Regions from separate parts of the Absiella sp. AM29-15 genome, predicted to be linked through region 1. Evidence: a T-box and tRNA genes for the amino acid it is inferred to sense, from the RefSeq annotation. Region 1 holds a T-box; the other holds one or more tRNA genes.

Evidence for each region. The T-box of region 1 lies ahead of ileS (isoleucine--tRNA ligase). A T-box ahead of a tRNA ligase gene usually reads a tRNA of that ligase, here a tRNA-Ile.
Region 2: it encodes a tRNA-Ile, which carries the amino acid that the T-box ahead of ileS (isoleucine--tRNA ligase) is inferred to sense. The anticodon was not compared.

What each region holds. Positions count from the first base shown of each region.
Region 1 covers NZ_QVFL01000006.1:23,746-39,185, reverse strand. Annotated here, with positions in the region: gene DW761_RS07655 (AzlC family ABC transporter permease) at 1-443, opposite strand, end outside; gene DW761_RS07650 (helix-turn-helix domain-containing protein) at 587-1,138, shown strand; gene DW761_RS07645 (GNAT family N-acetyltransferase) at 1,156-1,728, opposite strand; gene DW761_RS07640 (D-alanyl-D-alanine carboxypeptidase family protein) at 1,833-3,011, shown strand; gene DW761_RS21170 (hypothetical protein) at 3,058-3,213, shown strand; gene DW761_RS07635 (anti-sigma factor antagonist) at 3,327-3,644, shown strand; gene spoIIAB (anti-sigma F factor) at 3,641-4,078, shown strand; gene DW761_RS07625 (SigB/SigF/SigG family RNA polymerase sigma factor) at 4,056-4,781, shown strand; gene DW761_RS07620 (GNAT family N-acetyltransferase) at 4,862-5,494, shown strand; gene DW761_RS07615 (hypothetical protein) at 5,505-6,557, shown strand; gene DW761_RS21405 (hypothetical protein) at 6,746-7,219, shown strand; gene DW761_RS21400 (NlpC/P60 family protein) at 7,209-7,535, shown strand; gene sigK (RNA polymerase sporulation sigma factor SigK) at 7,598-8,308, shown strand; gene DW761_RS07600 (SigB/SigF/SigG family RNA polymerase sigma factor) at 8,439-9,218, shown strand; gene DW761_RS07595 (PRC-barrel domain-containing protein) at 9,262-9,504, shown strand; gene DW761_RS07590 (cell division protein SepF) at 9,588-9,989, shown strand; gene DW761_RS07585 (RNA-binding protein) at 9,993-10,751, shown strand; gene DW761_RS07580 (DivIVA domain-containing protein) at 11,057-11,521, shown strand; T-box leader at 11,518-11,735, shown strand; gene ileS (isoleucine--tRNA ligase) at 11,771-14,500, shown strand; gene DW761_RS07570 (hypothetical protein) at 14,618-14,851, shown strand; gene DW761_RS20980 (hypothetical protein) at 15,076-15,231, shown strand; gene DW761_RS07565 (hypothetical protein) at 15,351-15,440, shown strand, end outside.
Region 2 covers NZ_QVFL01000011.1:64,451-79,890, reverse strand. Annotated here, with positions in the region: gene gndA (NADP-dependent phosphogluconate dehydrogenase) at 1-487, shown strand, start outside; gene zwf (glucose-6-phosphate dehydrogenase) at 429-1,877, shown strand; gene DW761_RS12085 (inorganic pyrophosphatase) at 1,887-2,216, shown strand; gene DW761_RS12080 (tetratricopeptide repeat protein) at 2,315-3,520, opposite strand; gene DW761_RS12075 (alpha/beta hydrolase) at 3,599-4,453, opposite strand; gene DW761_RS21455 (hypothetical protein) at 4,509-4,718, opposite strand; gene DW761_RS12065 (hypothetical protein) at 4,842-5,138, opposite strand; gene DW761_RS12060 (GNAT family N-acetyltransferase) at 5,304-5,879, shown strand; gene DW761_RS12055 (M42 family metallopeptidase) at 5,863-6,936, shown strand; gene DW761_RS12050 (N-acetylmuramoyl-L-alanine amidase) at 7,019-7,705, shown strand; gene DW761_RS12045 (DUF3502 domain-containing protein) at 7,948-9,426, shown strand; gene DW761_RS12040 (ABC transporter ATP-binding protein) at 9,410-10,285, shown strand; gene DW761_RS12035 (hypothetical protein) at 10,263-12,476, shown strand; gene DW761_RS12030 (hypothetical protein) at 12,469-13,497, shown strand; tRNA gene DW761_RS12025 (tRNA-Ile) at 13,592-13,668, shown strand; tRNA gene DW761_RS12020 (tRNA-Ala) at 13,687-13,762, shown strand; tRNA gene DW761_RS12015 (tRNA-Ile) at 13,953-14,029, shown strand; tRNA gene DW761_RS12010 (tRNA-Ala) at 14,048-14,123, shown strand; gene DW761_RS12005 (Imm1 family immunity protein) at 14,265-14,636, shown strand; gene DW761_RS12000 (sensor histidine kinase) at 14,744-15,440, shown strand, end outside.

The DNA of each region.
Region 1 (15,440 bases):
CCACCTAAGGTCGCACCAACGACCCAATAGAAATGATTAAGAAGTGTAACCCAAAACATAAACCATCCACGATCAATATCCAAAGGTGGGATAGTGGAGCAGTTAATCGAAAAAGATTCATCACACATCCCAAAAATCAAATAATATTTCTTGATGCCACAATCTTTATAAGTATCCAGCATAGAAATCCCATAAAAAAGATGTCTAGCGTTCACCATCAACGTTAATAATAAGGCATATAAAGGATTAAATGCAGATAATAATAAATTGACCGTCACAAATTCCATAGAACCTGCGAAGATGAACATACTCATGAACATCGGATACAAAAATGAGAATCCTTTACTTTTCATCAGGAACCCATAAGAAATTCCTAAAAATAAAAATCCAACACAAATCGGTAGGGTATGGGGCAGTGCCACCTTCAAAGCTTTTCGTTTCATAGACAGTTCTCCTTGCTTTTTTACGTTACTTCTCCTATAATAACTATATTCTTATATCTAACATACGTAAGATATATTGAACGTTTATACGATATATTTTACGTTTGTTCACTATAATTGTCAAGCATAAAGAAAGGAACGCTATGGAACCAGGAAAAATTATCGCAGTGAATTTAAAAAAATTAAGAACGGAAAGAAATTTGAGCTTAGGAGCATTGGCAAGTATTTCAGGTATCAGTAAGACGATGTTGTCAGATATAGAAAAAGGCAACAGTAATCCCACCATCAATACCGTTTGGAAAATCGCCAATGGTCTAAAGGTTCCCTATACCAAACTGATCGATGGCGTAGATGATGAAACCACCATCGTACAAAGAAAAGAAACCATCAAACAAACAAGTGAAAACAATGCCTATCGCGTATATTGTTATTACACCACGACACCAACTAGAAACTTTGAATTATTCTATTGTGAATTAGATGCCAAGGCATCCAACAGCTCCATTGGACATAGTGAAAAATCGCAAGAATATATTTATGTCATGCAGGGAGAACTTATATTGGATACCGAAAATGGTGAATTCATTTTAAAAGAAGGAGATAGCATTGCCTTTGATTCCTCTATCTCACATACCTATATCAATCCAAAGGAAATAACGACCAGCTTCATGGTCATTAATTATTATCCCAGCTAAAAAAAGCCATAACCCTGTCACGATTGTGTATCAGAGTTATGGCTTTCTTTCCATTCATCTTCTAAAATTGACATTAAAATATCATCTGCATATTGCGTTTTATCCCATATCGCATCACGAAGTCTGCCTTCTTCTCGATATCCTGCCTTCAGGTATGCTTTATACGCATGTTCATTGAAAGCAAACACATTTAAAGATAAGCGATGAAGATGTAAGCTTTCAAAGGCAAAATCTCTTGTCGTACAAATTGCCCAGAAGCCAATACCTTTGCCACGCATCGTTGGCGAAAATAAATATATCCTGAAATTAGCACTTCTTGATTCCCAGTCAATTTCATTGATGACACTTTCTCCAATCATGGTGCCATCAGGAGCAAAAATCAAAAAATCATAACGATTTGGATCATGTAAACAATTTTGAAAATATGTGGTAACTTCCTCTTTCGTGTAATGATTTTTACTGCCAGTCATACGTATTCCTTCATCATCTTGTCTACAAAAGCCCTGAATATAATATTCTTCCATATCTTCTATTCTGGAAGAACGCATGAAATATCCCTGATATTTCCATGTCTTATCACTTTGCATCATGATCACCTCGTTAATCATGGTACATGATATCTGATGAAATTTCAACCGGGTAGTTGTTCTTATTTATACAAGATTCACATAGGCTTATAGTGAGGTTGATAACGATGAAAAAGATATGTCTACTAATACTATGTGCATGTATGATGCTTCCTGTACTTACCATGCCTGTTAAATGTGTTGAAAAGAAAGAAGAACCACAAACAAATGTTTTAGCTCCCAGTGCAAAAGGTGTATATCTGTGTGAAAATACAACAGGGAAAGTCATATATGCACGCAATGAAAAAGAAAAGCTATATCCAGCTTCCATGACCAAAATGATGGGATTATTACTTATATTTGAATCTTTACATGATGGAAAACTGAAATGGGAGGATACGGTAACCACCAGTGAATATGCCGCCAGTATGGGTGGCTCACAGGTTTTCCTTGAAGTCAATGAAACTATGAGCGTCAAAGATATGATCAAAAGTATCTGTATTGCTTCTGCCAATGATGCAATGGTTGCCATGTCAGAAAAGGTTGGTGGCAGTGTAGATGGCTTTGTGGAAATGATGAATGAAAAAGCCAAAACTTTAAAATTAAGCAATACCCACTTTGCGAATCCTACCGGTTTGCATGATCCAGACCATTATTCCTGCGCAAAAGATATGGCTATCATTGCCCGTGCCCTGATCAAGGAAGGCGGGAAAGAGCTGTTGAAGATCACCAGTACGTATGATGCATATATCAGAGAAAACAGTGACTCAAAATTCTGGCTGGTCAATACCAACAAGCTGTTAAAACAATATCCTGGAGTTGATGGCTTAAAGACCGGATTTACTACAGAGGCATTATCCTGTATTACCACAACAGCCAAAAAAGATGGTTTGCGCTTAATTGGTGTAGTCATGGGAGAGCCAAGTAGCAAGGTAAGAAATAAAGAAATGATACAACTGCTGGATTATGGATTCTCACAATATGAACAGGCAACCCTGTATAAAAAAGGCACAAAGATAGAAACAAAAAAATTTGAAAATGGAAAGCCAGCCACTGCTGGTATTGTGACATTAGATGATGTATCCTATGTGTATCAAAAAGGATCACAGCCAAAAGAAACCAAAAAAGAAATCAAGATCGATGCCCAATTACCTTATAAAGCCAATAAGAAAATCGGTACAATGGAAATTACGATGTCTGATGGCTATCATATGCAGGTACCCATTGGTGTGGATCATGATGTGGTACCATTAAACTTTGTGGATATTTTTATGAAAACATTTGAGGATATATTTGTCAATAGTTAAATTGGTATAACGACACATACTATGGGAGTAAAGGAAGTGTTGAATCGTGTCACGTCTTGCATGGATTGTTTTATTTCTTGCATTGGCAGGATTGTTCATCTTATTATACAGCCTGTTGAAGGTTGCTCATGATGCAGATGAGCGTGCTGGCTATATGGAAGAATACAGCTGGGATTTAGATGATGAAGAAGAGGATGATTAAGGCATATCTGCTATGGATATGCTTTTTTTGACTGCTTTTGACAACCTTTGTCGAATATCCACAAGCCGAAATAAAAAAGTGATAAGATAGTCCAGGTGAAAGGGTGATAAAACATGAAGCATCAATTTAAAGATGGTATCCTGTATTTCTATTTCTTTGGCGATTTAGATAATCTCAGTGTAACCAATCTGAAACAGATCTGTATCGATCTGATAGAACAATACCAGCCAACGATTGTAAAACTAGATTTTGAGGAAGTGACCTTTGTTGATAGTACGGGTATTGGATTTGTATTAGCACGATATAAACAGTTGAAACGAAAAGGCAGCACTCTGGTGGTATGCAACCTGTCAAATGCCAATGAGAAGCTGTTTCAGATGTCAGGCATCTTTCAGATCATACGACATGAAAGAAATGAGGTAAAACTATGAATAAAATGAAACTGGAATTCTACAGTAAATTAGAAAATGAAGCATTTGCGAGAACCTCAGTTGTGGCATTTTTAATGCCGTTAGATCTTCCTATGGAAGATGTGATGGAAATCAAAACAATTTTAGCGGAAGCAGTCGTCAATGCGATGATTCATGGATATGAGAATGTAGAGGATGGCATCATCCTGCTGGAAGTCAGCTATGATGAGCATTATATCTATATCCACGTGAAAGATGATGGCTGTGGTATAGATGATATCCAAAAAGCCATGGAGCCAATGTATACCAGCAAAGAGTATTTGGAGCGAAGTGGTATGGGAATGACCATAATGCAGACATTTGCGGATGAATTCCATATTCATAGTGAAGCGGGAAAGGGATGTGATCTGCAAATCAAAAAGAAGATCAGACATGGAAATCAAACGGAGCAATGAAGAACTGATTCATCTGATTCAACAAGGGGACAACAAAGCAAGAGATGAATTCGTTGCGCAGAATACACCGCTTGTCTATTCTATTGTGAAACGATTCCATCGACCGAAACAAAGCCAGGATGATTTATTTCAAATAGGCTGTGTGGGATTGATGAAAGCCCTGAATCATTTTGATGTCAGTTATGGTGTAAAGTTTTCTACATATGCAGTACCTATTATTATGGGAGAAATCAAACGATACTTTCGTGATGATGGCAGTATGCGAATATCCCGTTCCATCAAAGAAGGCTATTTAACGATGCTGAAAAGCAAAGAAAAACTATTTCAACAGCTGCATCATGAGCCAACCTATCAGGAGATTGCAGATGATTTACAATTAGATGTTGGCGATGTAATCGTGGCATTTGAAGCAAACCAGTTTGTTTATTCTTTAGATGAAACCATCTATGAAAACGATGGCTCACCAATTCTATTAGAAGATAAAGTGAAAAATCGTAAAGAAGAAGATGTCGTGATGAAGGTCAGTTTGGAGAATGAAGTAAAACGCTTAGAAGAACGTGATCAACTGTTATTACACTATCGCTATGATTTAGGTATGAAGCAGGAGGATATTGCCCGAAAATTGTCGATTTCCCAGGTACAGGTATCCCGTTTAGAGAAAAAAATATTGAAAAAGCTGAAAGAACGTCTAGTGAATGTTTAATTACATAAGACGTTCTTTTCATAATTTACACATATCGAAAAAATATGATATAATAGGGCGAGGAATAAGGATGTGAAAAAATGTCATTCGCTGGTTTATATGAATTAAATGACTATGAAATTGCCAATCTTTATAAAGAAATGGCAGAGAATTTTTATGAGGATGAACTGTATAAAACCGTATTTCCATATAAAAAATCAAGAAGGCGCCTGGTAAAGTATTTCTTTAAACACTACTTGGCTGCAATTCGTCCATACAGCCATTTTATCGCAGATAGTAAAGAGCTGCACAGTGTGATGGTGGTCTATGATACATCACTTGAAAACGCATGGAAATATCATCTGCGTTTGTTTAGTCTGAATATGAAAATGATTCCCATGCTAATATCCACTCATTCCTTTCAGGTCATATGGCATGTGATCAAGTGCTGGGATATGTTTACCAGCCGCTGGGTCAAAGAATTTGTGACACATGAGTCATATCATATTGATCTGATGTATACAAAAAAAGAGGATCGAAAACAGGGACTTGCCAAAATGCTGATTACACGTGTATGTGAAGATGCAAAAGAAAAAGGGTTTGATGTGACAATGGAAACACATCATAAAGACAATCTGGCATTATATGAAGAAACCGGCTTTAAATTGATGAGTGTCATTACACATGACAATTATGATTTGAAGCAGTATTGTTTATTGATAAGAAATGAATAGAGGTGTAGATATGAATCTAAAACATAGAGTACAAAATTTTTGGAAGTATTTTGAAACGGTACAGAGTACTGTTGAACAAGCATTACAAGAAGGTGATCAACACGAATTAGAGCATCTGCTGGAGGATTTAAATCATCGATTAGCGACGATTGTCGGCACAAAGATGGAGCTGGAAATGAATGAAAACGGCTTCTTTGAAATGACATTTCCAAGCGGTGGAGATAAGAACGTACAATTCTGCAGCGCTATATTAGTGAAAGATGCGCCAGAACAGTTAAAAGAAAACTGGATCCTGAATCCATGGCGGCCACCATTATCACAAAAAGCAATGAACAGCTATATTGATGTGAAAGGAAAACGCTATGGTGGGGCTGACTTTAAAATCTATTACAAAATCAATGAAGCATTAAAGATGCTGGATATTGAAGTATATTGTGAAGCATTAAAGGATATGGAAGAAGATTATCGTAACCGTCTGGTTGCATATATGCTGGAGCTGTTCATTGGAGAATTGGAGCTGGAAGCAAGAATCAACAGCATTACGATCATTGACACACCAAGTGATGAAGAAAATGTGTGTCTTTTACCTAACTTTTACGAAGATATCTGTGATATCATCATTGATGAAGAGTGGAGCGAGTACCATGATCCTACCACTATTTATATGGCATACAAACTGGATGAAAAGCTGCCAAGTGAAACCCTTCGTAAAGATATGAAGATGATCATTACCACCAATCCATTACTTCAGGAGGAATTGTTAAATCAAGAATACCAGTCATGTAAAGATATGAAAGAGCGTGGCGCAGAATATGGCTATCTATTTTATGAAGTCTTATATGAAGATGAAAAAGAAGCACTATTACGTCAACAGCTAGAAAAGGAAATCAATAAATTATTCTATGATATGTCACTAGCTAGAACGATTGGCGGGGCAATTGGTATCCATTATTCTTATATTGATGTCGCAGTCTTTGATATTGACGGTTTTAAGATTGCATTAGAAAAACTGAACGAAAAATTAAGCTTTAAAATCTATTACCGTTCATTTTTAGAGAATTAGGACAGTCAGAAAGATGACTGTCTTTTTTTATCTAAATAATCACAGCTATGTCACATGAATATGAAAAATGTATTTGATATCACAAAAAGGTCATAAAATGTAGGCTAAAGGGTTTACGTGTGACAAAGTTTTGTGTATAGTATGAGTAGGAAGTAAGTAACACAGTTTAAAACAAGGAGGACATGAAGATGAAAAAATCTAAAATGTTGACATATAGTACATGCGCATTATTAAGCGCTGGATTGATTTGTGGTGGTATCGTTTATAACAATACAACAGCTGAAAGTACTAAGGTTGCGGCAATCGGTTTAACAAATATCGATTCAGGCACTAAAGATATTATGAAACAGGTACAGGAAGTCACTACAAAGAAAAATGCTAAGAAAGCTACACCAAAAGCAGAAACAAGTAAAAAAGAAACAAAGAAAGAAACCGTTGAAAAAGAACAACAAACAAATGAAACAGCGCAGGCTGTGGAAAATAACGAAGTTAATGAAACACAAACACAGGCCCCTGCAAAGACACAACAGTCACAGCCAAAGCAGGAAAGCGCGCCTTCTCCTTCCAAAAAAACAAGAAGCTCCACAGCCTCAGCAGGAAGCAGTTACAAGTCCTATTGCCCAGACAGCATTATCTTATGTAGGTGCAAACATGTGGTGTGAAGAAGTCGCAGAAAAAAGTATTGAAGCAGTAGGAAAATCCGCATGGATCACAGTAGAAGAAGAGGATGGCGATGCGATCGTTGAACATCACATCATGGGACCAGACAACTTCTTGCAAATCGCTTCACAGGTTTCTTTAGATAACTTACAGCAAGGTGATTTATTATACTATGCAAATAATGGCAGTGGTAAAAGTCACATCGCTGTTTATGTAGGTAATGGACAAGTCGTACATGGTGGATACAATGGTGCAAACGTTGTTATCGCCGGCATCTATTTACCAGGCGCATCAACACCAATCGGATTACGTGTGTAATCCGATTTTTTTGTCGCATGTTGTCACATCCCTTATCATATACTGATAACAGGTGATAAGAAATGTTAACAACATTATTTGAATTACTGTCAAATGCGTTATGTTATGTTGGATATATACGAAACAACAGTTTTTTACAACCACTTGATAAGGAAGAAGAAGCAAACTGTATAGCATTATTGAAAGATCATGATGAAGAAGCACGCAACAAACTGATTGAACACAATCTGCGTTTGGTTGCCCATATCGTAAAAAAATACGATATCCGTAAGGAACAAAAAGAAGATCTCATCAGTATCGGAACTATTGGATTGATCAAAGCTATTGATTCTTTCAAACCGGAAAAAGGACATAAGCTTACAACCTATGCCAGTAAATGTATAGAAAATGAGATATTGATGTATTTACGAAGCTCTAAAAACTATTTTCAAAACGTATCACTCAACGAAGCTATTGCGACCGATAAGGATGGCAGTGAGATTACACTCATTGATGCGATATCCGCACCAGAAGATAATATCATTGATGATATGATGTTAGAAGATAACGTATCCAAGCTTAAACGTTTCATTCACGTACTCGATGCCAGAGAGCTGGAAATCATTACCAAGCGTTTTGGTTTATATGGACAAAAGGAACAGACCCAGCGAGAAATTGCCAAAACCATGAATATTTCACGATCTTATGTATCACGGATAGAAAAAAGGGCCTTTATGAAGATATATCGGGAATTTCAAAAAGATGAAAAGAAGAAAAAAGCAACAGAACCATGATGATAAAACACCATGGTTTTTTCCTGTTTGTCAAGTGATATCTCTTTCCAGTTACTTACAAATAAACACGTGTATAGCATAAATTTTACAAGGGAAAACTCCTAGTACACAAGGCTAGGAGGTTGTAGAAATGAGTCGTTATAAAGTAGAAATCAGTGGGATCAACACATCCACTTTAAAAGTGTTGACCAATGCAGAAATGAAAGAATTGTTTGTCGCTTTACAAAACGGTGACTTACAAGCCAAAGAAACCCTGATCAATGGGAACTTAAAGCTTGTTTTAAGCATCGTTCAGCGTTTCCATAACCGCTGTGAAAACATGGATGATCTGTTTCAGGTAGGGTGTATCGGTCTTGTGAAATCCATAGATAACTTTGATTTAAAACATGAGGTACGCTTTTCTACCTATGCTGTTCCTATGATTATGGGAGAAATTAAACGTTACTTAAGAGATAATCAGGTCATCAGAGTATCCAGACATCTAAAAGATTTAGCATATAAGGCATTTCAGGTAAAAGAAGAATATATACATACCTATCAGAAAGAACCAACCACAGCATATTTAGCTTCTGTATTAGAAGTCAAAGAAAAAGATATCGTGGATGCATTAGATTCCACCCAATCCGTATTAAGTATCTTTGAACCCGTCTATAACAGTGATGGGGATGAATTGTTTCTGTTAGATCAAATCAAAGATGAGCATGATGAAATTGAAAAATTATCCAATGTGATGGCATTAAAAAAGAGCCTGAAGCATTTAAAGGGCAAAGAACTGGATATCATCAAAAAACGTTACTATGATGATATGACACAAACAGAAATCGCAAATGAACTTGGCATATCCCAGGCACAGGTATCACGCCTTGAAAAAAATGCTATTGCGGCATTACGAAAAGATATTGAAAACTAGCACACATTTGAAGTTTCCTCATACAATAAACTAGGTGAGGCAAATGAGATATTCAGATATCGTTGGGAAACAGGTTATCAATATACGAAACGGGGCATTGATAGGAACGGTTTGTGATCTTGCTTTTGATCCATGCTCCTATCTGATTTATGCAATCTATGCATGTCCGCCACGTTCCTGTATCAAAAAATGCTTTCCTTTTTTCTTCGGTAAAGAAGAAATAGAAATCGATGTAAAGGAAATTGAAAATATTCAGGGCGATGTGATTTTGGTGAGATTTAGCTAAATCTCACTTTTCTTTTGGAAAAAGCCTTTTTCTATGCAGAACTTTGTGATAAAATAGTGATAACGTATAGGAGGTATGCCAACATGAGCATCGGTCAAAAATTTAAAGAATTTATTGCACCAATGGATGAAGATGATGTGTTAGAAGTAGAACAGGAAGATGAAGATAACCGTGTCCTGTCTGAATATGAACAGCCAAAATCAAAGGTAAGTCGTTTATCAGGTGATACAAAGATGGTTTTGTTTGAACCACGTTCATTCGATGAAGCAGAAGAAGTCGCAAAACGTTTGAAAGAAAACAAGGCAGCCGTTATTAATTTACATAAGCTGCAAAGAGATTATGCGCAAAGAACAATCGATTTTCTAACAGGTGTTATTTTCGCTCTGGATGGAACCATTCAGAAAATTGGTCATAATGTTATTCTGTGTGCTCCTAAAAATGTAGCAGTACATGGAGAAATTAGTTTGGATGCAAACGAAGAGTAATTAATGAATCAGCATCAGTTACAACATTTTCGGGGTAATGAAGAATTCGTAAAACGCCTATATGATCTCATTGATCAGATGCAACGTTATAGACGGATATGCATTACTCCCTTTTTTACGCCTGAAGAAGCATCGATTGCACAAAGTATCTGTGGGAAACAGATTCTTTACCGTATGGATGGCGGTTATCCAAATGCGGAACGTGTACGTTTTGCATTTCTACCATATGATGATGAAGAACCAGCTTTTCCTACCATCTGTTTAAAAGCCAACTACTCCTCATCCTTCTCTAAATTATCACATCCGGATATCTTAGGTGCCATTATGCATATTGGCATTGAACGGGATATGATTGGAGATTTTATCATTGAGGATGACAGAATCTATATTTTCTGTGATGAGATGGTTGAAAATTATATCACATGCAACTTAACCAAAATCAAACGCTGTTCTCTTCATTTTCAGCGAACAAATGAACCTATTCAACATGAACAAAAATTAAAATATGAAACCAAAATCGTATCTTCCTTACGCTTAGATGTGATGGTATCTACACTTGGGCATATGTCCAGAAGCAAAGCAACAGATCTTATCAAAGCAGGACTTGTGAAGGTCAATCATACCGTAAACCAGCAGGCTTCCACAACGGTTAGTGTTGGCAGTGTGATATCGATACGGAAAGCAGGGCGTTTTAAGTTTTTAGAAGTATCCAACAAGACAAAAAAAGATCATCTAGTTATTGAAGTCGCAAAATATGAGTAAGGCCTGCCATGTGCAGGCTTTTTCATTTCAATGAAATGAAAATAACTACCCAAATAACTACCCCCAAAACTACCCCCATGACTACCCTCAAAGCTGGAGGGAGATATTCCTTTCATATGATCATAGTGAAAATGAATGTCATATAAAAGGAATGATTTTGGAAAATAATGAAAAAAGCTGGAAAAATACAATGACATTCACAAAAATCCCTTGAAGAAGTGGCATATTTATGACATAATAATAATGCTATTTCCATTTGTGAATTAAGCCGCTTATTTCCGAAGGTGAGGACGAAAGGTGATGTTATGGACAAGAAATCATTCGATACGATGAAAAATGGATATAACCGTTACCAGGTCGATGACTATATATCCTTGCTTAGTAATGAAAACGAAGAACTGAAGAAAAAGCAAACAGTGCTTTTGAAACAGGTAGAAGAAATGGAAAAAGAACTGGCTGAAAAACAACAGGAATATAACAAGGTCATGGAAAATCTGGCGATTCGTGAGAAGGCAGCTGGAGAGATGGCAAGGATTGCGATGAAAGAAGCAAATATGGTAGTAGATACAGCACAGAAAAATGCAGATGCTATCGTGAAAGAGTCTTTAATCATGGCAAGAGGCATATTGCTGGATATTGCCAGACTGGGAAATGAGGCAAATGAATTAAAAGGCAGCATGAAGGATGAATTAAGACAACTGGAAGCTGCACTGGATGAATTTGAAACACCCAATATTCCCAACATGGATCTTTTGAAAAAAGAATTGTAAATGCGTGAACAGAAAAGACATGTTTTATTACAGGTACTGATAGAGAGCAGCTGGCTGGTGGAAAGCTGTAGGAAGGGTAATAAAAAATCACTTTTCGATGCAGATTTCCTGAATGGTTAGTAGGGAAGTACGGGTTTAGCACACGTTACGTGTTGAAAGTGCATATCAGGAATGATATGAACTAAGGTGGTACCGCGTGAATAACGTCCTTAGAGTAAGGACGTTTTTTTTATGAAGGAGGAAGAAACGATGGAATATAAAGATACGCTATTAATGCCAAATACCAAGTTTGAAATGCGTGGAAAGTTACCAAGTAAAGAGCCAAACTTCCAGCAGCGCTGGAAAGAACAAAACATCTATGAAAAGATGTTAGAAAAAAGAGAAGGATGCGAAGCATTCGTTTTACATGATGGTCCTCCATATGCAAATGGAGATATCCACTTAGGACATGCATTAAATAAAATTTTAAAGGATGTCATCATCCGTAACCGCTTTATGGCTGGCTACAAGGTGCCTTATGTACCAGGATGGGATACACATGGTTTACCTATTGAAACAGCTATCCAGAAGCTTGGATATAACCGTAAAGAAATGGAACTGGCTGATTTCAGAAAGCTTTGCTACAACTATGCTTTAGAACAGGTAGAAAGACAGAAAAAAGGATTCCTTTCTTTAGGTGTGGTAGGTGATTATGATCATCCTTATATCACATTAACAAAAGAATTTGAAGCACACCAGATTGAAATCTTTGGTAAGATGGCAATGGATGGCTTGATCTATAAAGGATTAAAACCAGTATATTGGAGTCCATCCAGTGAAACAGCTCTTGCAGAAGCTGAAATTGAATACAAGGATATCAAGAGTCCTACGATTTTTGTGAAATTCCCTGTAAAAGATGGTAAAGGAATCTTAGATACAGATACAAGTTTTGTCATCTGGACAACAACACCTTGGACAATCCCTGCAAACTTAGCAATCTGTTTGAATAAGGATTATACATATGCACTAGTTGAAAGTGAAAAAGGTAAATTATTAGTTCTTCAGGAGCTTGTTGATGCGTTGTGGGAAAAATTTGGATTAACGCAGAAAAACATCATCAAAACATTCAAGGGAAAAGAACTTGAAATGATCACATGTCAGCATCCTTTATATGATCGTGAATCTTTGGTTATCTTAGGTGATCACGTTACTGCTGATGCAGGTACTGGATGTGTACATACAGCTCCAGGCTTTGGTGCAGATGACTTCTTTGTAGGTCAGAAATATGGTTTACCAGCATATTGTAATGTTGATGAACATGGATGCATGATGGAAGATTGTGGCGAATGGCTTGCTGGTCAGTATGTAGATGATGCCAATAAGACAGTGACACAAAAACTGGATGAAATCGGTGCTTTATTAAAACTTGAATTCATTACACACTCCTATCCACACGATTGGAGAACAAAGAAACCAATTATCTTCCGTGCCACTACACAATGGTTTGCATCTATCGATAAGATTCGTGAACAGTTATTAAATGAAATTGATAAAGTAGACTGGATACCAAAGTGGGGACAGCAGCGTATGCATAACATGATCGCCGATCGTGGTGACTGGTGTATTTCCCGTCAGCGTGCATGGGGTGTACCAATTCCTATCTTCTATGCAGAAGACGATACACCTATCATGGATCAAAACGTATTTGATCATGTCGCAGAATTATTCAAAGAATTTGGTTCAAATGTATGGTTTGAAAGAGACGCAAAAGACTTACTTCCAGAAGGATACAGCCACCCAGGTTCACCAAATGGAACTTTCCGTAAAGAAACAGATACCATGGATGTATGGTTTGACTCCGGAAGTTCACACACAGGTGCTATGATGGAAAGAGGTTTAGGCTATCCTGCTGATCTATACTTTGAAGGTAGTGACCAGTATCGTGGATGGTTTAATTCATCTTTGATCATTGGGACTGCTGTACATGGACAATCTCCATATAAACAGGTATTAAGCCATGGTTTTGTTATGGATGGTAAAGGTGTGAAGATGAGTAAATCTCAATGGAACGCTGTAGCACCAGGTGAAATCACTAAGAAATATGGCGCAGATATCCTTCGTTTATGGGCTACTTCTGTAGACTATCAGGCAGACTGCTCAATGTCAGATGAAATCATGAAACAGATTTCTGAACAATATCGTAAAGTACGTAATACATTCCGTTTCATGTTAGCAAACATCAATCCAGAAACAGACTTCACAAAAGAAGATTTGGTAGATGTGAAGGAATTACCAGCATTAGATCAATATATCTTAGTGCTATTAAATGAAGCAAATACCAAAGCAATCAAAGCTTATCAAGAATACCGTTTTGCGGATATCACTGGTATGTTAACAAACTTAATGACCAATGAATTATCTGCTTACTATATGGATTACACAAAAGATATCCTGTATATCGAAAAGAAAGATTCACCAAGAAGAAGACAAGTACAAACTGTTCTGTATCATGCATTAGACTTCTTATTACGTCTATGGGCACCAATCCTTGTTCATACATGTGAAGAAGTAAATGATTTCTTCCATACAGAAGCAGAAAGTATCCATTTAGGAAGCTTCAAAGAAAACCTTGTCATTGATAACGCAGAAGCAATCAAAGCAGATGTGGCTCGTTTAATGGCAATTCGTGCAGATATCTTTAAAGCACTAGAAACAGCTCGTGCAGAAAAAGTTATCGGGAAATCATTAGAAGCACATGTTATGGTAAATGTATCTGATGAAGATCGTAAATTGATCGAAGATTACTGTGGCAACAAATTCAACCAATGGCTGATCGTATCAAAAGTAAGTTTCTCTGTAGATGAATTACCAGCATATGAAGTATGCCAGGTAGCAGTAGAAAAATGTGAGGGAAAAGTATGTCCAAGATGCTGGAACATTACTGATTCTTCAAGAGAAGATGGCTTATGTGATCGTTGTCACGAAGTATTAGAAGGCTAATATATCCAGAAGACTATAGGAATTCAATTTCTATAGTCTTTTTTGTATATACATTATCGTGTGATGGACAAATAATGAAAGGAAGTTATAATATTCTTGAAAGAGATAGGTGATAAAATGTGTAACTTAAGTGAAGGTATCCGTAAAGAAGCAAAAGAAGAAGGTAAACTAGAAGGTAAATTAGAAGGAAAGCTTGAAGGTAAAGCAGAAGAACGGTTTCTAAGCGCTGTAGTATATACAAAAAAGTTAATGGTAAAAAATCATATTAATGTTATGGAAGCAATAGATATATTAGATATTCCAGATGACATCCGCCAAGCTGTAATTGATGAAATAGAAAAGAAAAATTAACCAAATAAAGATATCCATTTAAGGAAGAAACACCTAAATGAATATTTTTTTCATCATAGTATAAAACATAAAAGCTTTTTACATAAAATTAATTAGTATTTTAATATAAATAAAATTTATAATATCATGATTTTAAAAAGTAATATCAGATAATATACATTATAGTTGGATGGACAAATAATGAAAGATAGTTATAATGTTTTTGAAAGGGGCAGGTGATGCAAATGCTTAACTTAAGTGAAGGTATCTGTAAAGAAGGAAGGTTTATAAGCAATGTAAAAGTAAGCTTCTCTATAGATGAATTACCAGCATATGATGTATGTCAGGTTGAAGAAAAATATGAGGAAAAAGTATGTTCAAGAATAAGTTTTTTGCATTAAGCATACATGTTTGGGTGTGTCATTTTCTCTATGATGCTTATCAAAGCTAAAAAAATAGTATAATCAATTATATTTTGTTATACCATTATATTTAGGAAGGAATGATTAGTGTGAGGATAGTGCCAGGAACGATTTTTGATTTAAAAGAAATTCAGCCAACGCCTTCTAAGTTAGTTGATTTTAGATATCTTACGAATGGATATCGTTAT
Region 2 (15,440 bases), on a different contig from region 1:
TATACAGCATGATCAAAGTTTTGTGGATGATGTAAAAGAGGGCTTATATACCGCTAAGATTATTGCTTATGCGCAAGGCTTTGACCTTTTAAAACATGCGTCCAACACGTATCAATGGAATCTTTCCTTTGGTGAAATTGCATCGATATTTCGGGCAGGATGTATCATTCGGGCACAGTTTTTAAATGATATTATGAAAGCATACGCAAGAGATACAAAATTATCCCATTTAATGATGGATGAATTCTTCTCATCACAGATACAAAAGCATCAGGAAAGTCTGCGACGTATCACTTCACTGGCGATAGAAAAAGGAAATGCAGTACCGGCTATGAGCAATGCAATTTCCTATCTGGATATGTTTTCATCTACACATATGGGTGCTAATTTGATTCAGGCACAGCGTGATTACTTTGGCGCACATACGTATGAAAGAATTGATCAGGTGGGATCTTTCCACCATGCATGGGGACATGATCATGAATGATCTGACGCTTACCATCTTTGGAGGAACCGGAGATCTGACCTATCGAAAACTGCTGCCGGCATTATATAATCTATATGTATCGAAACAGGTAGTGAATATACGAATTGTCATTGTTGGAAGAAGAGCGTATGATCATGAGAGCTATTGTGAAGTGATAAAACCATGGATCAAACAGTTTGTTCGTTTACCATATCGTGACCAGGCATTTCAAATGTTCTGTGATCAGCTTTCCTATTATCAGATGGATTTTACAGATGAACAAGCATATTTGCCTTTACAAGCGTTCTATCAAAAACATCAGATGAATCATCATATTTTCTACCTTGCGGTGGCACCTCGTTTCTTTGATATCATCGCAAAAGGCTTACACCATGTCACAAATGCAAATATGGGAAGTGTTGTTATTGAAAAACCTTTTGGTGAAGATCTAATTTCTGCCAAAGCTTTAAATAAAGAGCTGGAAGCATTCTTCACAAAGGATCGTGTCTATCATATCGATCACTATCTGGGCAAAGAAATGGTACGAAATATTCAGGCCATTCGTTTTACGAATCCTATATTTTCAAATATATGGAGCCATGAATATATTGAACATGTACAAATCAATGCCATGGAAGAAGTTGGTGTGGAGAATCGTGGATCCTATTATGATCACAGCGGTGCTTTAAAAGATATGGTACAAAATCATCTCTTTCAGATTTTGAGTATCATAGCGATGGAGCCAATGAATCTTTACACACGGGATGAAATGCATGCTCGTCAGCTACAGGTATTAAAACACCTTCGTCCTGTTTCTAACTTGAATATCGAAGATACTATGGTATTGGGACAATATTTTGATTATCAGAAAGAACCATCTGTGGCAAGTGATTCCCAAACGGAAACATATGCAGCACTACGTTTATTTATTGATAACCAACGCTGGCAGGATACACCATTCTATATTCGTACAGGAAAGAAACTGGATCGAAGAGAAATGGAAGTCATCATTACATTCAAACGTGTCATGCCAGATGTAGATCCTAATATATTAATCATTAAGATACAGCCCAATGAAGGCGTCTATGTAAGATTTAATATCAAGAAGCCAGGCAATAGTGAAGACATCGTGCCAGCTAGTATGGATTTTTGTCAGAGTTGTTTAGATATCAATCGTATCAATACACCAGAAGCCTATGAACGCCTGTTGCTTGCTGTAATGCAACAAGACAGCTCATGGTTTTCTAAATGGGATCAGATTGAAGCAAGCTGGCAATATGTTGAAGAACTAAAACAACGATATCATAAAGAAAACTTGCCAATATATGATTATCTTTCCTACAGCAGTGGACCACAAGCCGCAGATGTGTTACTATCAAAACATCAGCACGCATGGCAGAAGAGCAGCTAAGGAGGACATATGGAAAGAAAAATTGTGACCGTTACGATTGATCGAAAACTAGGCAGTAAACACCCGCACTTTGATATGATCTATCCCGTCAATTATGGATATATCAAAGGAATCATGGGTGGTGATGGTGAGGAACAGGATGCCTATATCGTTGGGGTAGATACACCATTAGATTCATTCACAGGAGAAGTCATTGCGGTAGTAGAACGCTTTAACGATTGTGAAGAAAAATGGGTTGTCGCACAAGCAGGCAGTGAATATACAAAAGAAGAATTAGAAAAATTATTAGAATTTCAGGAAAAATATTTCCAGCATGAAATTCACGTGATGGAAAAGTAACATTTCATTAAAACTTGTGTGAATCATAGTATTCCTAATAGCGAACATCCACATCGCAGATGATTACACATCCTATGAACAAAAGAAAAGGCTGATTTTCAGCCTTTTTGTTTATGCATTTCCTCTAAATATTCCCTTGCGCTTTCAACATAATACGTACTATTTCCTTTTTCAATGATTTCATCAAATAGCATTTTTGCCTTTTCCTCATCCTGCAACATGTAGTAACAATACGCTTCCTTGCTTAATAAACGAATGGTATCCAGTGTTGTTTTCATAGATAGAGAATGAATCTGTGCTAATGCTTTTTCATATTCCATCCGATGAATATACTTATCTGCTTCTAAAGATATCAATAGTTTTTGTGCATCATCCTGATACTTTGGATATTTTTTCGCATAGGCGTCAATCACAGCTTTATCCTCTTCATAAAACTGTGGGAAATATGCCTCACGTTCATGTTTACTCATACTTGCATAATGATAGACCACTCGTAAGTTCGCATTATTTAAATACGTATTTTTATGCTTTATCAAATCTTTGATTCTTTCATGATTATCCTGTTCACGTAAAGAAGTCATTAGTATATATTCTCCAAACATTGTTTCTATTTTATGATGATCCAATAGATGATCCATGATCAAAGTCATACGATAAGGATCACATTGTTTATATAATAAATCCTCTGCCATATGATGAATATAAGCATTGATCTTCAACGTAAACAAAAAGCGATACAGGATAATGGATACCATCGCCAATCCAAGCGACAACAAGTCATTTTCAAATACCATCCAACAAAGGATATTTACCCCTAAAAAAAGAAGTAATAAAACGATTCTTAATCGATTGACATATTGACTATATCCACGTATCTTTTCTTTACATGTGAGATCTTCAATCTCATCAAAAGCAAGTGCCTCATCATCTGCCTTGATAATGCCGCCACCACCAATCGTAGATAGCTTATACGTATCCCATTTTCTAATCAGCATCAAAAAGAAATCCACTAATAATAATGGAACTAAGCTTAATACACCTAAAAAGACAATGACAGGAAATCCTAGAAAAGCAATGCATGCGCTCATAATAGATTTTCCAGTAAATTCTCTGATACGTATCCAGTTGAAGAATAGATAATACCCATTCACTAATCCACCCATGACAATGACAGGCGCTAATACATCTAAGATAGTGAGCGTATCCATATATGGTGCACTTTGAGAAAATAAGTATGCTTCACAAGCTCCAACGACACCGCCAATCAGACATAGAAACAAATGAAACCGAATATTGATTTTCATATCCAGGACCCCTCTCTGATGATTTTATTATACACCAACACATAAGAAAAAAGTGATTTTCTGATGAGGAAAACCACCTTATATTTTTACATATTTATCTAAAAAATCATTTATGCATTGCCAATATTCTTCAGGGCGTAGTTTATCATTGCTCGCATGACGACCACCTTTGATAATCATTTTTTCCTTTTGACCCGGGCATACAGCATACAAATCCTCCATCATATGCATGGAAATAAAGCTGTCATGATCCCCATGTAAAAATAACATCGGTACCCTTGCATGTGATATATGTTTCATACAATCCACATCAGATATACGATAGCCCGCCTTGATTTTTAACACTAAGGATAAACAAAAGATTAAAAATCCACTGGGAACTTTTGGGACCATACGTTTCACAATATGGGTTAATTGTCCTTTCAATGTGGAAAAACCACAATCTTCGATAATGGCACGAATCGGATAACCTTCCACATCCGCACACATCATTACACTGGCAGCACCCATGGAAACACCATATAATAAAATATCGCTGGCGCCTTGTTTCTCTAATTCTTTACACCAATCTAAAATATCCAAACCATCCAAATAGCCAAATCCTATAATGTTGCCATCACTTCTTCCATGCCCTCTTAAATCTGGCAATAATACATTATATCCACGCTCATAAAACTGTCGTGCCTGAGAAATCATATCTTCCAAACGCCCCATATAGCCATGAACAATGACAACCCATGCATTTCCTTTATTTGAGATGGTGCTGGCATGAAGCTTTAAACCATCTTTTTCCATTGTGATATGACGCACAAACTTATTTTGAAGATACCAGTGGTCATCACTTGTTAAAGTGTCGTGAGGGTTCACCGATATAAAAGGCTTTTCTGATTTCGCATCAATTGCCTGATGGAAAAAATATAACCCGATCCCCATACATATGATAAAAAATATCAATAGGATACATAAAATAATACTATATACGTTCATGTCATTTGATTCCTTTCTTTACTTTCTTATATTCCCTTTGCAGGTAATCCAAATACGTACCTGATGTCACAAATCCTCTTAAATTTAAGATATCACTGCTAAAAGCACCCAATACCTGATCAACGAATTTTACACAATTACTGCCTAATATGAAATATTTACGATAATCCTTTGTATATTTATAGAAAGAAACTTTTGTCGCTAGATACAATTGATTAGTAAATTGAGAATCATCATGATCTGGATCATTTATAATATCAGGATACCGTGGAATGCTGTTTTCATAAAGTGTTGAAATTCTGGCATGTATTTCTTTAATCTGATGTGCTTCTAATCAAAGTCCAAACGCAAAAATTGTGTTCTTTTCATGTTCAATACAAAAAGGCAGATAGAAAGCTTCATCAAAGATAAACATCACACCATCTCCTATAGCCTCCATCATTTGAAAGCTACGATAATCATAGTTCCCATATGAGTATACCTTATGATCAATACTGAAATCAATATGTCCTATCATGCCAAATCCTTTTTTTATCGCATGAATATATACCATCATATCTGGTGTACCATCTTTCTTTTGATCATGTAATCCTAAGATACACAACACATATGCACTTAAGGCATACGTCATCACATCTATATGCTTTTTATCATGAATAAGCCCTTCTACACTATTATGGTACAACTTTTTATAAGGTACCACAAGGGATGCTTTTCATTTTACAACATAAAAAATATACATGTATTTGATTGTGATAGTATGCTAAAATAAAACTGCTGAATGTGAGGGGATGACATGCCAAAAGAATTAGATGTAAAAAATACCATTTTAGAATCCAAACGATTGATCTTAAGAGGATGGCAAAAAGAAGATCTTGATGATTTATATCAGATATTCACAGATCCTGCCATCTCAGAAATGTCTGGATGTCCCACCATATCCTCCATGGAAGAAGCACAGACGTTAATGAAGATGTTTCAGGATATGAATAAAGTATTTGCCCTTGTCTGGAAAGAAAATGGCAAAGTAATCGGTTCACTTGATTTAGAAACGCCACAATTTGATTTCGGTGAAGCATACAAAAATGCCTATGGAAAAGATGTTGGATGTATCCTGCATCAAGATTACTGGGGTAATAACATTATGGTAGAAGCTACTGATTTGGTGGTTGATTATTGTTTCCAACAGCTACAATGTGATTACATGTGTTGTGGCCATTTCAAAGACAATCCTCAATCAGAACGACTGATTGAAAAAATGGGATTTCATTATCAACGGGATGTGATCTTTCATCCACAAACAGGAGGAGAAAAAGCTGGTAAGCTTTATTTATTAGATCGAAAGGAAAAGGAATATGAGAACAAAAGCTGAAAATATTGAAATGATCAAACAGTTTTCAAATGCCAATGGTGTTAGTGGCTTTGAAGATGAAGTAGTATCACTCGCAAAAAAATATGCGCCACAGAACAGTGTTGTAAAAGAAGACCATTTAAGAAACACATATATCTATCAAACAAAACAAACACAGAAAAAACCGCTTGTCTTAATTGATGCACATAGTGATGAAGTAGGTTTTATCATACAGGCGATAAAACCCAATGGTACGATGGTATTTTTACCATTGGGAGGATGGGTGCCAGACACCATTCCTGCCTCAAAAGTACGTGTAAAAAATGCAGAAGGTAAATATATCAGTGGTATTGTAGCCGCAAAACCACCACATTTCATGAAAGACCGGGAACATCCAGAAAGCTTGTCTATGCAGGAAATGGTCATTGATGTTGGCGCCACAAGCAAAGAAGAAGTGATTAATCAATTACATATTCATATCGGTGCTCCTGTCGTACCAGATGTCAGCTGTACCTATGAGGAAGAACGTGACTTATTTTTAGGTAAAGCATTTGATTGTCGTATAGGATGTGCGTGTGTGATGGAAACATTAGCCCATATCCAAAATGATGATGTAGAAGTCATTGGTACACTATCTGCTCAGGAAGAAGTTGGTGAACGAGGCATGGATTTAGTCACAAAAACCATTCATCCAGATATCGCCATTTGTTTTGAAGGCTGTCCTGCGGATGATACCTTTCAGGAGGATTGGATGATACAAACAGCACTTCGTAAAGGGCCAATGCTACGTCACTTTGATAAAAGTATGATCACCAATCCAAGATTTCAACGCTATGCATTAGACTTAGCGAAACAATTAGGCATCCCATGTCAGGAAAGTGTCAGAAGCGGTGGCGGTACCAATGGTGCTATGTTGCATGTGTCAAATAACGGCACACCTACGATTATCATTGGTGTACCTGTTCGATATATCCATTCCCACCATGGATTTACCACTTATCAAGACTTTGAAAACAGTGTAAAACTGGCATATGAAATCGTAAATCGCTTAAACAAATCACAAATTGATACCTTCTAATAATCCTGCTGATTCAGCAGGATTTTCTTCTGTTTATCGCATGATATAAACAAGCATTTCATATACTGTAACTGGTGAGAAAATGAAAAGAAAACATTATATCCTAGGCATCGCCATGATCGCAACCATATTGGCATCAGCCTGTATGTTGTCACATATCCAAAGCATCAATGCATCAAGAACCTATCATTCTTTATCAGGCGTCAGTATCATTTTGGACCCCGGACACGGTGGAAAAGACGATGGTGCTAGAGCAGGCAATGTCAAGGAACAGGAAATTAATCTAAAAATCGCAAAGAAACTGGAAACACTCTTAAAAAACAACGGTGCCAGTGTCACTCTTACAAGAACTGGCGCCTATGATTTAGCCAGTGCAAATGCCACCAATCGTAAAAGAGAAGATATGAAAAAACGCATGGAAATCATCAATGCAGATAAAACAGACTTATTTCTAAGCATTCATTTAAATGCATATCCCAATACATCCGTAAAAGGGGCACAGGCATTTTATGAAAAAGATAATGAAGTATCCAAAGTATTCGCAGATATCATACAAAAGAATTTCAAAAAATTAACAGGAACTAATATGACAAGTAAAACAGGTGATTATTATATCCTGAATAATGCAAATAAAATCGGTTCACTTGTGGAATGTGGATTTCTATCGAATGATGAAGATCGAACAAAACTAGTAACTGATGAATATCAACAAGATATTGCAGAATGTTTATGCAACAGTGTTTTAGAATATTTCAGTTTTCTATCGTAAAAATGTTAAGTTTTATTAGCATAATATATCATTTAAGCAACAAATTATATTTACTTTTTCATAGATAAGAGTCATACTGTATATGAAAGAGGTTACACTGTAAGTGTTAAATGATTTATACTTTTATTAATCATGAACTCTCACAACGTGTAATTGTAAATGAAGCCTGTTTGAATATAAAAGTAAACAGGTTTCATTTACTAGCTTTTGATAATAGGGACAGTATGAAGAGGGTGAATATTATGAAAACTGTAAAAGCAGGAAAAGTCTTATTGATATTATTAATCTTAATAGCGCTGAATGGATGTGCAGGTAAAGATAAGACAAAAGAAATCGTATGGTACATAGAACAAGGCAGTGAATCATGGATTGATTCTGAAGAAACATATAAAGCAATATCTAATGAGAGAATTGATGCTGTTAATGAACGATTAAAAGAAATGAAAACAGGCTTGAAATTAGTGATAAAGCAATATCCAAGACCAGAAAGTCTGGAAGGTTTTTCTTTGAATAATCAGAAAAAGTTAGTAAGTAATATAATATCTAAGGATGAAAATGTGGATATCGTACCTTTTAATCAAACATATATCTCAGCACTAGAACCATTAGATACTTTATTTGACACAAAAGAAGGCAAGGATTTATCACAATATTATTCACAAAATCAGTTAGATACAGAAAAGCTTAATAATCAAATATATTTAGTGCCGAAAATAGTCTACCCTTTGGAAACCTTTTACTTATTTATAAATAAAGACTATTATCAAGCTCATAAAGAAGCGATAGATCATGTCATACATCAACCTTTAGAAGTGTTAAAATATTTTAATGAAAATTATCAGAATAAAAAGGATTGGATATTAAGTCAGCGTTTTAATTTAGAAACATATATCGCGGATAAATATCAAAATATTAATAATACGGGTCTATTTATAAGAAAAAAAGATCATAAAGTTGTGAATCCTTATGAAGAACCATATATTTTAGATACTATAAAATTGATTTCTGATATGAGATGGAAAGGTTTTACTGGTGCAGATTTAAGACAGGAGGATTTAAACGATATTATATCAAAAGATCAAGTTGTTATGGATGGCTCTCGTGGATTTACACAACGCCTTAAACAGAAAGAAAAAGATGTTCGTTTGGATATGACAAAAGAATATTATGCATACGTATCAGGATTTTCTATATTAAAGGACAGTAAACAAAAAGAAGATGCATTTCGATTAATGGCGATATTAAATACAGATAAAGAGTGTTCAACAATTTTACAATTTGGTACAAAACCAGAGCGTAATGCTTCAGGAAAAATCATAGATCATGCACATTATACAAATATTAGTTGGAATAACTTTGGTAATAACATGATTATAGAATCTTCTGAAAATGAAGTAGATAATAAATTAGAATACTTTAAAAAACTGGAAGAAGAGGCAAATATTACCAAAGAAGAATTATTGCCAAGCTTCTTTGATTTATCAAATGTTAGTGATAAACTGGATCAATTTGATAATATTAGAATGGCTACAGCAGATGGAGATGCAGATGTCATTGGATGTATTGCATGTAATAAGGGAGATACTGTAAAAGATACAGATACATTGATGAAGGATGTAGAAGAAGTAAATCAGAAACTAAAGAATGCAGGAATTGATCAAGTTATACAAGAACTACAAAAACAATTAGATGAATGGCTTCAAAATGAAACTGGAAATTAAACAATTGGTAAAAAATTATGGATCATTTACTGCATTGGATCACATATCGTATACCTTTGAAAATGGAATTTATGCATTGCTAGGCCCAAATGGCGCAGGAAAATCGACGTTTATGAATATTCTGGCAATGCTGCTGAAAGAAACACAAGGAGAAATCATATTAGATGGAAAACCTTTAGTGAAACAGAAAAAGAGTTTTTTAAATATGTTAGGCTATATGCCACAACAACAATGTTTATACGAAGATTTTACATTAAAGGATTTTATGTACTATATTGGCAATTTAAAAGGCATGAAGAAACAGGAAATCATTTCCCGTAGTCAATATTTGGTAAAAGAAGTAAAACTAGAAGATGTTTTCTATAAAAAGCTATCAGCCTTTTCTGGAGGAATGAAACAGCGTGCAATGCTTGCGGCAACCTTGATCAATGACCCAAAGATTTTAATTCTAGATGAGCCAACAGCTGGGTTAGATCCAATGAAACGAATGGAAATGCAAAATATGATTGCGAGTTTTGCGAAAGATAAAATCGTTTTAATTGCGACGCATGTTGTCAGTGATGTAGAATTCATATCTAGTAAATTCATCTTCCTAAAAGAAGGACATATTATTTTACAGGGAGATCGTATTAGTATATTAGAGTGCTTAGATCAAAAGGTAAAGGAAAGAGAAATAACAATAGAAGAATATCAGAAATATAAACAGGCAAATATCGTCAGCTCTATCTATTATCGTCATGATAAATTGTTTGCCAGAATCATTGACGATCATGATGAATATTCAGGAGAAGTGATCACACCAGAAATCAGTGATGTATATTTTTACTTGTTCAGGGATGAAAAAGATGCTGTATTATGATTTAAAGAAAACACTCCTGAATAAGAAAAGTTTATGTCTGATATGTTTGCTTTTGATATTTCAATTTGTACTATTCGTTACTGTTCAGCAATCCTCATCCATTTATCAGAAAGATTATCAGACACTACAGGAAAATATAAAAGGCATGCCTTTGTCAGATGCTGCTGATTATTTAAAAAAGATGGAACTACAGTCAAAGCTGAATGGAGATCGTATAAGTGATCAAGAATGGAAAGAGGCAGTGTCACAATATGGAAATGATGTGCTTTCTCAATTAGGGAAAGAAACATATGATTTAAGAACAATCCAGCGACTGCAGGATGAAGTGAATTATCTAATACGATATCCTGCATATTATCAAAGCATTGTTCAGAATCAAAAAGAAGAAATCTCTCTTTTCCGTAAGGATAATCATTTCATAAAAGAACGGCAGGTCGCAATCAAAAAACGTTATGAAGGTAAGAAATTAGAGGCGGGTACTTCCACAAAAGGAACATATGGAATAGAATTAATATTAAATGATTATTTTGTAGATATCTTCATCGCGGTATTCATGATTTATATAACATATATACAAGTAGATAAAGAATATCAGTCAGGCAGGATGTCTTATATCAAAGCTACCTCTAAGGGAGGGTTATGGAATTACTTAAGTAAATATGCTTCTTTGACAATATCAATGATTGTATTCATGGCACTTTCCTACCTTGGAATGTATGTGATTCGTGGAATACAATATGGGTTTGTGAATATACAACAGCCAATACAAAGTGTTATGATGTGCGCTACAACACCAATCAAATGTACGATTATACAGTTTTTATTACTGATGTTGATCATGCGCATATTGGCATTTGCATTTGTGGAAATGTTACTGCTTGGTGTTTCGACGTTCTTTAGAAAAACAATGATTGGCAGTGGTTTGATTGCGATATGTGTATGTATCAGCACATTGTTATCTAATTTTACTGCAGATAAAAACAGCTTACTTGCATATCTTTCATTATCACATATTTTACATCCAGAACTAGATTTTATTCGTGTGAGCTATATTTCTATTTTTTCACACGCAATATATTACACCTGGCTGTTGATTTGTTTAGCTCTATTGATTTGTTTGATTTTTGCTGGTTCTTATTATGCATATATTACAAAAGAATATAAACAAAAAATGATAGAGATACCAGTATATGATAAACATTTTCATTCTTTGTTATTTTATGAAGCAAAGAAGTCTTGGCTAAAAGGCGCTGGCGTCTTGTTTGCATGCCTGCTGCTTATGCTTGTATCATTTGATCTTTCTAATATACATACATTATCCTATCAAGATGATCGAATTATAAATTACTATATTGATGAATTTGGTGCATCACCAACAAAAGAAACATATCAAAACATCGAAAAAGAAAAACAGCGTTTTGCGGATATTGAACAAAAACTACTTTTATCAAATAACGAAACAGAAAAAACGCTTCTTTCTAAAGAACTTTCCACTCAGCGTACGTTTCAAGAATATTGTCAAAAAATAGAAATGATAAAAAATGATGAGTCAAGACAGGTATTAAAAGAAGATCATACTAGAATGTTTTTTGATCAATCAAAAGAATTCGCAAAATTACTGGTATTCTATATACTGATGATGGTGCTGATGTGTATGCATACATACGCAAAGGAAAAAGAAAGTGGAGTTACACTTTACTATAAAACAACAATGATTGGTATTAGAAAAACACATACGTTAAAATATATACAATTAAGTGTTGGCTTTACACTTCTATGGTGTTTCATCAGTATAATGATCTTCCTGCATAATAAGCAAATGTATCCAGACGTTATGTTGAATGTCGCAATGCATGATTTACAACAGTTCTTTACATCGCCATTTACAATGACGATTATGCAGTATTTAGTTATGCAATTTATATTAGAAATCCTTGTAATTCAAGCACTACTGTATTGTGTTTTATATTTGTTTTCACGTATTAAATCTGAAAAAGTCACAGCGATTGTACTGTTTCTTTTGTTAAGTGTACCATTATTGCTTTGTATCAATGAGGTTTATCAAGCACCACTGTTCATGTGCCTTTTTTATCCGTTTTTAAATATTAAAAAAGCATTTATTGCTTATATATTCATACTTATTGTATTTATACTATGCAGAATAAAGAAAGTGAGGGATATTCATGCGTAAAATATTATGTGTATTGTGTTTGTTATTGGTTTGCTGTGGATGTTCAAATAAGGAAAAGAAGGATAGTGAAGCTTATGTAATTGATGCATTTCCTTCTGTATCTGAACAAGGCGTCTATCATATTGTAAAAGGAAAAATAGGAAATCAACTATATTTTTATGATGGAGAAACGAATCAAGATGTACCACTTTGCGCAAAACCTAATTGTGACCATAATAATAATCAATGTGAAGCATACCTGATTACACAATATAAAGATACAGTCATGAATTATCCGCCAATGCCTTATGAAGGAAAACTTTATGGTGTTTATATGAATATGCAGACAGGAAATAATTATTTATGTTCTATGGAAGAAGATGGAAGTGATCGAAAAGAGATATTAAAACTTACAGATGGGGCGATTGCATCTTTGATGATTTATAAGAATAAAGCCTATATTTGTTTAGAAACATTTGAACATGATGAAAATGGAAGAATCGGAAGACTTGCAGAAAATTATCTTACATATATTGGAGATTTAACTAATGGAAAACTCACGCAATTAGATTTAGATGAAGACAGTATTGTGAATTTTGAAGGTGTTTGGGATAAGCAAGTGATGTATATGACAATAAAAGAAGAAAACGATAATGTGAAAGGTGTATTAATGAGCTTATCAGAAGATGGAAAAGAAAATAAGGTATTTTTAGATAATATGTCAACTTTGAATGCTTTTTTGTACAAAGGAAGTATTTATAGTAATGATAATCAACAAATTAAAAAATTAGATTTAAAAACGAAGGAAGAAGCAGATGTCTGTCAGGCTCATACAGATGGTTGCACATTGGATTCTGGTGTAAATGATCCTTTTGGACTCATGCGTATTACATGTGTGAAAGATAACAAGTTTGTAAAAGAAATATATGTTGATTTAGAAAAGAAACAACAAGTGTCCATAGAGGGTAACATTTATACAAAATATAAAGATGGCTATTTAGTGATGGATGAACAAGGACTTTTAAAATTTATAAAAGAATAACTTCACCTAAAATAGTTAAAATTTCAAAATAGTAAAAATAAATGTTGACAAACAAAAACTCCTATGGTATTATGTACAAGCATTCGGTGGAAATGGGCCTGTAGCTCAGGTGGTTAGAGCGCACCCCTGATAAGGGTGAGGTCGTTGGTTCAAGTCCATTCAGGCCCACCATCGAATTTAAATATACATGGGGTTTTAGCTCAGCTGGGAGAGCACCTGCCTTGCACGCAGGGGGTCATCGGTTCGATCCCGATAAGCTCCACCAAATTTAAAACGAATCTCGATAGGTTATCGCTTATCGGGATTTTTTTTGTTCGATAATTCGATGACCAGACATTGAAATAGAACGATAAATCGCTTATTATAAAATTTTTCAAAAAATTATTAAAATTAAAAAAATAGTGTTGACATATAAAAAACATCGTGGTATTATAATCAAGCATTCGATGGAACATGGGCCTGTAGCTCAGGTGGTTAGAGCGCACCCCTGATAAGGGTGAGGTCGTTGGTTCAAGTCCATTCAGGCCCACCATCGAATTTAAATATACATGGGGTTTTAGCTCAGCTGGGAGAGCACCTGCCTTGCACGCAGGGGGTCATCGGTTCGATCCCGATAAGCTCCACCAAAATTTAAAACGAATCTCGATAGGTTATCGCTTATCGGGATTTTTTTTGTATAGATATCAGATGACCAGAAAAGATGAAAAGAGTTTTTAAAATCTGGTATAATTAAGAAAAATGACAAAGAAAGGAGAAAAATCATAGTGATGTTAATGCATGTAGTAAGTAATCAAGGGGAATTTGATTGTCGTAGTAAAGATGAAATTGAAACAATCATAAGACAAAGCACCCAAATTCCATATGATGATATCTGGCTTTCTGGGGAATATGAGTATCCATGTTTGACGATAACATTAAATGGAGCAGATGCCTGTTTGCATTATTTTCTAAATGGTGATGGTGATTTCTGGCAATCAGTAGGAACTTGCGAAAGAGTAGTAAGCTTTGTAAGTGGCAATGGTGCCCCTGATTTTACACCAGAAAATGCTGTAATCACACTTGATCAAGCAATACAGTGTATGCGATTATTCTTTGATACTTTACAAAGACCAGATTGTATTGCATGGAGGAGTATGTAAAAATAAAGTGAACAGGATGAAGAAAAAACCTGTTCATTTTTATGTCGATACGATGAAAACCATAGTATAATTAATATGCTTTAAAAGCGAGTGGAGGAGAGATATGAATGAAAGTTTTTATATCTATATTTGGAAACTTGTGTTGGGTTTTGTCCATCTTTTGGGCTTATCAGAAAATCATATATCAAAAAGTCAGTTTCAAAAAAATGTGCTATGTCGCCATTTTTTACTTTGGGATAGGACTTGTTGAGGAAGTATTGCATACAGGAGAGATTCCTTATTACTTATCAGATTTAACTGGAATTGATATATTCTTTTTTTTGGAACTTGAAATATTTGTTTGGTGCTGGATCATCGCATATACACTATTTGACAAAAATCTAAAACGTTCAATTTTTCTCATCGCATGCATATGCTCAGTATGCCAGCAGACGTTCTTTATTCTAAATGAAATGCTTTGGTTTTTATCAAATGGAAATGTACAAATCTATTATTTATTAAATTTGCCAATGATAGCACTGTTGTTTTTTACGATTTATCTGATTGTGGAAAAGTTGAATATTGCCAGAATCTATCGAGAATTTGAGTATAAAAATTTTTCTTTCATACAAATTTTAGGAATGACGATTATTGTATTATTCATATATGATCTATTATCTTATTGTTTACAAATGATACCTGTAAAATCAAAAGAACAATTCTTGATACCACTTTTTTTGATGTTCATTATGATATTGACTATGATATATTACATTCAAATGGTCAGTTTAAAAGATAAGAAAAAATACAGTGATATGTTATTGA